Glaciimonas sp. CA11.2: one gene and its partner. The protein of the gene in region 2 interacts with the protein of the main gene of each other region in a pairwise test. Links are inferred from orthologs where the notes say so. Each region holds a gene or a part of one and is shown on either strand. Other genes may lie near its edges.

Region 1 (5,578 bases), 2.8 Mb from region 2 along the record:
CAATCGACATTCGAGGATTAAGTGGCGTCTCGCCGGATGGAAGAGTGTTCATTGATATACTCATTCAAGCGTCACCTGACGTTTGAATGAGTATATACGGAGCTGCTTAGGCTTTACCAAAAACCAACGTCCCGTTAGTACCGCCAAAACCAAACGAGTTTTTTACTGCAATATCAATTTTCATATCACGCGCTGTGTTGGCGCAATAATCAAGATCACATTCCGGATCTTGATTGAAAATATTGATAGTCGGCGGTGAGACCTGATGATGCAATGCCAGAATCGTAAATACCGATTCCAGGCCGCCTGCGCCACCTAACAAGTGACCTGTCATCGACTTGGTCGAGTTGACAACTAACTTGTACGCATGATCACCAAAAACAGCTTTGATCGCATTAGTTTCATTCTGATCGCCTAGCGGCGTCGATGTACCATGCGCGTTCAAATACTGCACCTGATCGCCATTTATACCTGCATCTTTAAGGGCCGAGCCGACACAACGACGAGGTCCATCGAGGTTGGGTGCCGTCATGTGGTACGCATCAGCACTCATGCCAAAACCAAGCAGTTCTGCATAAATTTTAGCACCACGGGCTATCGCATGCTCGCGCTCTTCAAGGACAAGAACACCAGCACCTTCACCTAATACGAATCCGTCGCGGTCCTTATCCCAAGGGCGGGATGCAGTTTCAGGATCATCATTACGCGATGAGAGCGCTCTTGCCGAAGCAAAACCACCCAAACCTAACGGTGAAATGCTGGCCTCAGAACCGCCGGCAATCATAACGTCAGCATCACCGTATTGAATCATACGTCCGGCCTGCCCGATACAGTGCAAGCCGGTTGTGCAAGCAGTAACTATCGCCAGATTTGGTCCTTTCAGACCGTATTTGATCGACAAGTTGCCTGAAATCATATTAATGATCGAAGCTGGAATGAAGAAGGGACTAATGCGGCGTGGACCGCGATTGGTCAACTCGACATGAGTCTCTTCAATCAGCGGCAAGCCGCCAATACCAGAGCCAATGATGACGCCGATACGTTCGGCATTTTCATCAGTGACTTCCAGGCCGCTGTCTTGCATCGCCTGAATTCCTGCTGCCATCCCATAATGGATAAAGGTGTCCATATGCCGCGCATCTTTTGCGGGCATGTAGTCCTCGACATTAAAGCCCTTTACTTCTCCTGCAAAATGCGTGGAAAAAGCAGAAGCATCAAACTTGGTGATGGCTGCGATACCGGATTTTCCTGATATGACTGCATTCCATGCATCGGCAACAGTATTGCCGACCGGTGAAATGCAACCCAGGCCAGTTATCACAACACGACGTTCACGTGAGCGAGTCAAACGATTCTCCTGGATGCGTTTAAAGCAGAACTAGGCCGCTTTAACATGCGCCTTGGCGTAGTCAATAGCCTGTTGCACAGTAGTAATTTTTTCAGCTTGTTCGTCTGGAATTTCCATGGCGAATTCATCTTCTAGTGCCATCACTAATTCTACGGTGTCGAGTGAGTCTGCACCAAGATCATCAACAAATGACGATTCAATTTTGATGTCAGCTTCTGCGACGCCAAGTTGTTCTGCGACGATTTTCTTTACACGTTGTTCGATATCAGACATGTGATGCCTCCAGTTATTAGGTTACAGAAAGTGCGCGCATTTTAGCAGATTTGCGCTGAGAAAATTTACTTTTAGCATCGGCGGTTAATAAATAGCCAACTCCTGCCAAAAGCCCTTAATTATTTACGACATACTTCACTTTACAGCTCAGGACTTCATCCAAAAATATTCGACTGAACACAATGCCCAAGCCTCGAAACATCTTAATCCAAAGACAGATTAGGACAATTTACTCAATTACAATACATACCACCGTTTACGTGTAAGGTCGTACCGGTGATATAACCAGCCTGAAGTGAGGCAAGGAAACCCACCGCCGCTGCAATATCTTCTGCAGCACCCAGTCTTCCCAGAGGAATTTGTTGTAGGAGCGCAGCGGTTTGCTGCTCACTGAGAGATTTAGTCATATCGGTATCAATAAAACCGGGTGCTACACAATTGACCGTAATGTTTCGACTACCTATCTCACGCGCCAAAGCCCGGCTCATGCCAGAGACACCCGCCTTCGATGCCGCATAATTCATTTGTCCTGGATTTCCGGTTGACCCGACTACAGAGGTAATATTGATGATCCGTCCATGTTTGGCTTTCATCATTCCACGCAATACAGCACGGGATAAACGCGCTACGGCGGTCAGATTCGTGGATATCACAGCATCCCACTCCTCATCTTTCATCCGCATAGCTAGCTGATCATGCGTAATACCGGCATTGTTCACCAAAATCGAGAGCGTTCCGAATTGTTTTTGCACCAATTCGACAACTGCCGCACAAGCTAACGCATCATTAACATTGAGTACTACACCTTGTCCACCGCCTAGTTGCTCCTCATTAAGGTACGCCGTGATAGCAGCAGCGCCGACCTTTGACGTGGCGGTACCCACAACTTTTGCACCCCGGCGCGCCAGTTCAAGCGCAATTGCACGGCCAATACCGCGCGAAGCGCCAGTAACGAGCGCCACTTGACCTTCTAAATTTTGTGTAACCGAATTTTGCATTTTAATTATGATTGTTTAGAGTGTTTATTGAGATAACTTATTAGCTAGCTTAATTAGATACTTTTTTAATTATAAATGCCATGCCAAATGCTGGCGCTGTTATAACACTTACTTCAGCAATGCCAGAACTTTATCCAATGAAGCCTGATCAAAAATCGATTCGCCCACCAATTCACCGTTAATGCGCTTGGTAAGGCTAGCAAGAACCTTGCCAGGACCGCACTCGATAACATGCGTTACGCCGCTATTACCGATTTTTTGAATCGTTTCTACCCAACGTACCGGACTGGCAGCTTGACGAACCAAAGCATCTTTAATAGATGCGGCATCAACAGCAGTTGCGACATCGACATTATTTATTAACATGATCTGCGGCGCCTCAAAAACCAGACTCTCCATGTATTCGCGCAAACGATTTGATGCAGGAACCAAAAGCGAAGAGTGAAATGGTGCTGAAACTGGTAATGACAAGGCACGTTTGGCACCTTTTAACTTCGCTGCTTCGCAGGCTCGCTCAACTGCTGCCTTGTGGCCCGCTATCACGACTTGTGCGGGCGCATTAAAGTTAACTGCCTCGACTACTTCACCCTGTGCAGCCTCTGCACAAACCGCCCTTACGTCATCGTCCGATAAACCTAAAATAGCAGCCATTCCGCCCTGCCCAACCGGCACTGCCTGTTGCATTGCCATCGCGCGAAAACGCACCAGCGGCACGGCATCTTTAAAGTTGATCACTCCGGCTGCGACCAACGCAGAATACTCACCTAAACTATGCCCTGCAACGATAGATGGGACGCCTCCACCCGCCGCTATCCAAGCCCGATAAAACGCCACGGCCGCTGTGAGCATGACAGGTTGCGTATTAGTGGTCAGATCTAAATCTTCTTTGGGTCCATCGGCGATAAGCTTCGCGAGATCAAACTGCAGTGCCTCCGAAGCTTCAGCGACAGTGTCCTGCACAACTTGATTATCCGAAAAGCCGTTCAACATACCTACCGCTTGCGAGCCCTGCCCAGGAAAAACAAATGCAAATTTAATCATACGTTTTTTATAATGCTATAAATTAATGAGGTAGACGGAAAATAAAAAAGCCAGCGTATTGGGTAATGTGTGCCAAAAAATTTCAGAAGCGACCATCAAGCATTTTTTCATACTGCGCGCTTGGGAGCCGATCCGACTAGCGACCAACTTACATTCTTGCCACAATAGCACCCCAGGAAAAACCACCGCCAACAGCTTCCATTAGTACATTCTGTCCAGCTTTGACGCGACCATCACGCACAGCCTTATCAAGCGCTAACGGGATTGAAGCGGCAGATGTATTCCCATGCTGGTCAACGGTGACAACCATCCGCTCTGGTGGCAGACCAAGTTTGCGCGCGGTACTTTGCATGATGCGAATATTCGCCTGATGAGGAATCAGCCAGTCGATTTCAGATGCTGAAATACCAGCGATCTCCAACGCTTCCTTAGCGACTTTTTCCAGTACCGATACCGCTAGCTTGAACACCGCCGGGCCATCCATATATAAGAAAGCACTACCATCAACCGCCCCACTACTTACGTTGCCAGGAACGCATAGGATATGCCCATAGCGGCCATCAGCATGCAGCTTGGTAGCGAGAACACCTGGTTCCTGTGAAGCAGTCATCACAACCGCGCCAGCGCCGTCTCCAAATAACACGCAGGTAGTGCGATCTTCAAAATTCAAAATACGGGAAAAGACTTCCGTTCCAATGACCAGAACGTTCTTGTGCGTACCGGCTTTGATGAAGGCATCAGCGATTGAAGCGCCGTATACAAAGCCACTACATACCGCTTGCACATCGAATGCAGCGCCACCGGTGGTAATACCCAGTTTCTGCTGCACCACGCAAGCCGTACTCGGAAAACTCCCAAAATGATCAGGAGTCGACGTGGCGACAATAATCAAATCAATGTCGTTTGGCTCCATCCCCGCCATTTCAAGCGCATGCTTTGAAGCAGCAACGGCGAGATCACTAGATTGCACATCAGCCTCAGCGTAGTGCCGCGCCGATATCCCGCTACGCGAAAATATCCATTCGTCCGAGGTTTCAATACCTTTCTCGGCCAATTGCACTGCGAGGTCCTGATTAGTAAGGCGTTTGGGTGGTAAATAACTACCGGTACCCACAATTTTGCTATAAATAGTCATGCTGTCTTCTGTTGGGGTGGCTCAATATTGGTGGCAGCATTTGCAAGCACTTCAACCTGCACCAAAGCTGCTTCTGTCTGCGGCATCAACGCTGCAATGGTCGTTGTAATACGTGATAACACATCATGCTTGGCTGCATCGAACGCACGCTGAATGGCCCATTCGTAGCCATACACGTCAGCACTACCGTGGCTCTTGAACACTAGCCCACGTAAACCGAGCAAACTTGCGCCATTGTATCGTGATGGATTGAGACGGCGCGATATTGCTTTAATAGCACTTTTCGCAATTAAAGCACCGATCATATTAAGAATACTGCTTTTAAATTCTGTCGTCAGCACACTTTTTACCAGCCTTCCGAGGCCCTCGGAGGCTTTAAGAGTAACGTTGCCGACGAAACCGTCACACACCACAATGTCGGTTGTTCCCTCAAAAATATCGTTACCTTCAACATTTCCATAGAAGTTGATAAGACCTTTTTCGTGATCAGCCCGCAGCAATTCTGCGGTTTGCTTGACCATTTCGTTGCCCTTGATATCTTCCTCGCCAACATTGAGCAAACCGACCGTAGGCTTAGCCTTGCCCTCCATGGCTGAGACAAGTGCTGAACCCATGAGAGCAAATTGGTGCAGATGCTGCGGCTCGCAGTCAACGTTCGCGCCAAGATCAAGCATATAAGTCGGCCCGTCCTTTTGATTTGGAAGGATGGTACAAATTGCTGGCCGATCCACGCCAGGGATAGTTTTTAGCAAATAACGCGAGACTGCCATCAGCGCGCCGGTA
Region 2 (5,678 bases):
GGGCTGCGCAATACTACGGCCATTGCCGCTATTACCTTGGCAATACAAGGATGTCGTTTTTCGACCTGACGGCGTGGCAACAAAAAATCTATTGCTGGCTATCGCCACAGCCTTACTAGCGCTGTAGCCGGGGTGACTCTCAGGCAAAGCAACTACACCAGCCTGAGAACCGTTGCAATCAGCGCCTGCACCATTATCAAAATCAAACGTATCTGCCACGCGATAGGCGACTTCAAATGCAGCCGCTCCCTCATCACTGCTGTTGCAAACAAATCCGTGCGACAACGGTTTAGTAAACCCAGAGTCACAGCCTCGCAAGCCCTGTCCGGGTTTACCGTTTAGGCCAACAAAATCTGTTTTATCGACTTCAGCAGCGTTGACACTAGCAGACGTCAAATGCCCAAAACCGGCTTGCCGCAAGTTTAACTCCATCAATTGCATGGCATAGCGACCATCTTGCTGCAACCGAAGCTGGTTTTGATTCATCCGGTAACTCGTCTTACTACCAAAATACAAACTGCCTACCGCTGCGATTAATCCAACGCTAATCATCATCGTCACCATCAATTCAACAATGGTGACGCCGCCTTCACGCGCCTTGCAAACCTTACGATATAAATCGGGGGCGCGCGCCAGTCTTTGTCGCCTGAAAAATATTATCCGCATTCTGAGGTGCCTACCAGTACGTTCATGCGACCACTTCGGCTCAAACAAATAACCCGCTCAAATTTACCCTCGTGACGCAATACCAGCTTGGTAAAACTCGCTCCGGGACGCCCCAAACCGTCGTACTTGATCACTTTATTCTGACCGATGACGCTGGTATTGCGGTGTAATGCGGCATGTCGGAGCAAGGCCACCTTTTCACCTGGTACCATCACAATCCAACCGCTACCCCAATCGTCATCGGGACGTCCCTCGCTGGCGCTGGAGATGCATAATACCGGTTTCGATTCAGCATGAACACTACGACAAATCACCACTGAACGGCCGCGCTTGATGGCCTCCGTGCGTGCCAGCGTTGCTGCGGCAACAAATTGATTCACGTATATGCTCATCCGCGTTTCGATAATAAAAGCACGCATCGATGGCGCACCAATGGCGAGCAATATGATCACGACTAGCATCGCGATCATTATCTCAATCAGGGTAAAACCATAACGCAATGTGAATGCTGGAAAGGACAATGGAACAGAAACAACGGCAGAATGCGGTATCAAAGACAGCCTCGCATCGAATGAAGGAGGAGCGAATACTATCGTCTTTTATTACAACTGAACCACTTTCGACGAGGAAAATGGACCAACTTAAGCCTAGGATTAATCGCGGACTTAATCCTGCGCCGGGCAGAGTGCAGAACTTAGGAAGTTGAGTGCTATTTTTTTCGGGTCGGCCCTGAAAATTCTTCGATCATATTTTGAAATTCTGCCACGTCCTCAAAGCTTTTATACACTGACGCAAAGCGAATATACGCAATTTTATCAAGTTGCTTCAGCTCATGCATGACCAGTTCTCCCACACGACCGGTGATGACTTCACGCTCACCGCTGGCAAGCAATTTTTCTTTTATTTTTTGCAATGCCTCATCCACCGATTCTGCAGAGACTGGGCGCTTACGTAGCGCGAGCATCAAACTTGCACGCAATTTTTCAGGATCAAATTCGGTACGACTGCCATTTTTTTTGACGATCACCGGCATCACCAACTCAATCCGTTCGTGAGTCGTAAATCGCTTATCGCATTTAGTACAACGGCGACGACGACGGATGGCATCCCCTTCTTCTGAAACACGCGTGTCCAGAACCTGGGTTTCTTCATGGTGGCAGAATGGACATTTCATGATGGCAGCAATCTAAATAACGGTTGATCGACGCTCTGTTGGCTAGCACATTATTTTTCTTTTGCTATCGCCATATTATAGGGGCCCATTTTAGTTAAAAACCAGAATGGACCCGGACTTAATGCTTACGCTTAGGACTGATGATACTTAATGCCTAGACCTGATCCTGGTATCGAGTATCGGTATAAATGCTGATAGTGAATGCCGAGAACGGAGGCGCAAATAAAATCGCCTTAACCGCCGCTAATACCGTTCAAGTATTAGCGGGGTCAAAAAAATAATCTATTGCATACCGGCAAACAAATACATCAAACTAAAGGATCAGCCATACACAGGAAATGCGTCAGTCAATTTCTTGACTTCAACTTTAACGCGCTCAATCGTCGCCGCATCGTGCGGGTTATCCAGCACATCGGCGATCAAATGTCCGATCTTGGTCGCTTCCGCCTCCTTAAATCCGCGCGTTGTCAGCGCTGGACTACCGACACGAATACCGGAAGTGACGAATGGTTTTTCCGGATCATTTGGAATAGCATTTTTATTACAAGTCATGTGCGCGGAGCCGAGAATGGCTTCCGCTTCTTTACCTGTAATATTTTTAGCGCGCAAATCAACCAGCATGACGTGCGACTCGGTACGACCGGAAACAATGCGCAAACCACGAGAAATCAACGCTTTAGCCAATGCATCGGCGTTCTTCACGACTTGTTGTTGATAGGTTTTGAATTCTGGTGTCAGCGCTTCCTTAAAGGCAACAGCTTTTCCCGCAATCACGTGCATCAGCGGACCGCCCTGGATACCAGGGAAAATCGCCGAGTTGATGATCTTTTCGTATTCCGCTTTCATCAAAATAATACCGCCGCGTGGTCCACGTAAAGACTTGTGCGTTGTCGAGGTAACGAAGTCAGCGTAAGGCACCGGGTTCGGATACTCGCCCGCCGCGATCAAGCCAGCGTAATGCGCCATGTCGACCATAAAATAAGCACCAACCGCTTTAGCGACTTTGGAAATTCGCTCAAAATCGATTCGCAACGCATAGGCGGAAGCACCGGCGATGATCAGCTTTGGTTTACTTTCGTGTGCGAGGCGCTCCAGCGCCTCGTAATCGATTTCTTCTTTTTCATTGAGACCGTACGAAACCACATTAAACCATTTGCCAGACATGTTTAACGCCATGCCGTGTGTCAAGTGACCGCCTTCAGCCAGTGACATGCCCATGATTGTGTCGCCGGGTTTCAATACTGCAAAGAAAACGCCCTGATTTGCTTGCGAGCCCGAATTGGGCTGCACGTTAGCTGCTTCTGCCCCGAACAGCGCTTTTACGCGATCAATGGCCAGTTGCTCAACCACGTCGACAAATTCACAGCCGCCGTAGTAGCGCTTGCCCGGATAACCTTCGGCGTACTTATTAGTGAGTTGTGTCCCTTGCGCTTCCATTACTGCTGGCGAACAATAGTTTTCCGACGCGATCAGTTCGATATGTTCTTGCTGACGATGATTTTCATTCTGAATGGCGGTCCACAATTCTGGATCGACGTTAGAGATGGTATGGTTTTTTTCAAACATGATGATTCCAATCGATAGAGGTTAACCTTTTCAGGTTCTGCATCGAATGAGGGCCAAAAAGAAGGGGGAATGCGGCAGCCTCAGTCGTACGTTCCATTCGGGCTGCCCAGGCGCACGGCGGTAAAATCTCACGCTTCCCGATGGTTGCCCATCTTTCCCGGAGTCGAAGCAGATTGCATCGGTCCGGTTTTCGCCAGTTACGTGAGACGAAATGGTAGACGTATTGTAAGTGAAGGGCATCGATAGAGCAAGATTGTCAAAAGCCGACAAAGGCGGTCGGAGCACCATCTCATGGGCGATACTAGTTTTTAAAACCACGGGTTTGGGCTACAATTTCTACTTATTTTGCACCGCAGCACGGGAATGATCACTCACACGGTCAGTTTCATTGCTAAAAAACAAGATTAAAGATGCACTTTCATCGACAGTCTTAAACCTTAGTCTTAATACTTAGCTAGTCATGCATGCTTTTTACGTATTAAACTTACCCATTTCGGTTCACTGTAACCATACAGAGCACATCAGCCAACACACCATGAACGCAGTATTATCTGAGACAGCAAAAGACTTCAACTGGTCCATCCGCGTGTACTACGAAGACACTGACGCCGGCGGAGTTGTTTTTTATGCAAACTATTTGAAATTTTTCGAGCGCGCACGCACTGAATGGTTGCGCACGGCGGGAATTGAACAGAGCCAGTTGGTCAAAACCGATGAAGTCATGTTTGTTGTCAAAAGCACCGCACTCGATTATCAAGCCCCAGCGCGTCTTGACGATGAACTTAATTTGACCGTCATTGTCGAAAAAATTGGCCGTGTTGCCGTTGATTTCATACAACAGGCTTGGCGTTATGACGAAGAGACGCCAAAATTATTAGCAACTGGTCGCATTAAAGTAGTGTGTGTTAATACCCATACATTTCGACCTGCGGCAATTCCACAAAGAGTATTAGACCAAATTCGTCCCACACAAATTTCCATCAATGACATAACGAACGCACCTTTTTAATTGCGCTCCAGACACGACAATCCAATCTATCAATGCTGCTAAATGCTGATCAGAAACTGAAAGCACCTGGTAACGATTACAATCACTCTTTACGCACCTCAGTGCTCTCAAGAAATTTAATCATCATTTAGCGCTAATATAAAACCACAGATCGTTTTGCTAACACTTTGAATGGCGTTAGTTAAGACAGCTGCCCAAGACCATTTATCCAGACTGCCTACATGACCGTCACTCAAGATCTTTCGTTTCTCACTCTCATCACCAATGCTTCTGTGCTTGTGCAACTTGTCATGCTGCTATTGTTAGCAGTCTCTGTGATGAGTTGGACATACATATTCCGCAAGATGTTCGCCATCAGAAGCGCGCGCGCCCAAACAGAAGAGTTCGAACGGGCCTTCTGGTCAGGCGGAAATCTCACCGAGTTGTATCAGGGAACGACCTCAAATCGTCGCCGTGGCGCAGGTGCAACAGGTGCGATGGAACGTATTTTTGCCGCTGGAATGGATGAATTCAGCAAAATCAAAGCATCCGCCGGACATAAAGCCAGTACTGATTCTGCTGCGTTGCTAGATGGTTCGCGCCGAGCGATGCGTGCCGCGTATCAACGTGAAATGGATGCGCTAGAATCTCATCTGGCGTTCCTGGCTTCAGTCGGCTCGGTCTCGCCTTACGTTGGTTTGTTCGGCACCGTGTGGGGCATTATGAATGCGTTCCGTGGCCTGGCAAATGTCCAGCAAGCAACATTGGCGGCCGTTGCTCCGGGTATTGCCGAAGCGTTGATCGCCACCGCGATTGGTCTTTTTGCCGCGATTCCGGCGGTTGTTGCTTACAACCGTTTTGCGCATGATGTAGACCGTTTGGCGATCCGCTTTGAAAGTTTCATCGAAGAATTCTCTAACATCTTGCAACGGCAGGCACGCTAATGACGGGCTTCTCATCCATGCGCGGAGGACGTCCGCGCAAATTCAAAGCAGAAATCAACGTCGTGCCGTATATCGACGTCATGATGGTTTTGCTGGTGATTTTTATGGTTTCGGCCCCGATGGTCAATCCCAATGTCATCAACTTACCCACCGCTGCTAAGTCTGTCGCGCCGCCTACGGAATACATCGAAATCGCACTGAAAGCCAATGGCGATTCAAGCGTGCGTATCAATGGCAAGAAAACTGGTGGCAGCCAAGCCGAAACAGTCGAAAAAAATAAACTGAAAGCCAAATTGCAATCGCTTCACGATGACAATCCTGATATGCCAGTGATGATCTC

What was found.
Region 1: the proteins of ybgC (region 2) and acpP interact in binary tests that used the Escherichia coli proteins (3 or more experiments, as listed by UniProt). The link is inferred for Glaciimonas sp. CA11.2 from one-to-one orthologs.

The regions. Positions count from the first base shown.
Region 1 is NZ_JAVIWL010000001.1:410,651-416,228, forward strand. Bases 1-2,744 are described here. They hold acpP (acyl carrier protein), read right to left. Parts: upstream 1,622-2,744; coding sequence 1,379-1,621; downstream 1-1,378. Other genes in these bases: RGU75_RS01740 (flagellar hook-length control protein), read right to left, coding at 1-52; fabF (beta-ketoacyl-ACP synthase II), read right to left, coding at 107-1,348; fabG (3-oxoacyl-ACP reductase FabG), read right to left, coding at 1,855-2,619; fabD (ACP S-malonyltransferase), read right to left, coding at 2,728-2,744. In the rest of the region: more of fabD, read right to left, coding at 2,745-3,660; RGU75_RS01765 (beta-ketoacyl-ACP synthase III), read right to left, coding at 3,809-4,795; phosphate acyltransferase PlsX, read right to left, coding at 4,792-5,578. UniProt on the Escherichia coli protein: Carrier of the growing fatty acid chain in fatty acid biosynthesis.
Region 2 is NZ_JAVIWL010000001.1:3,203,371-3,209,048, reverse strand. What follows is about bases 2,835-5,678. They hold ybgC (tol-pal system-associated acyl-CoA thioesterase), read left to right. Parts: upstream 2,835-3,941; coding sequence 3,942-4,415; downstream 4,416-5,678. Other genes in these bases: RGU75_RS13930 (ExbD/TolR family protein), read left to right, coding at 5,338-5,678; tolQ (protein TolQ), read left to right, coding at 4,637-5,338; glyA (serine hydroxymethyltransferase), read right to left, coding at 2,835-3,406. Outside these bases: RGU75_RS13960 (PilW family protein), read right to left, coding at 1-666; RGU75_RS13955 (GspH/FimT family pseudopilin), read right to left, coding at 657-1,220; transcriptional regulator NrdR, read right to left, coding at 1,376-1,840; more of glyA, read right to left, coding at 2,162-2,834.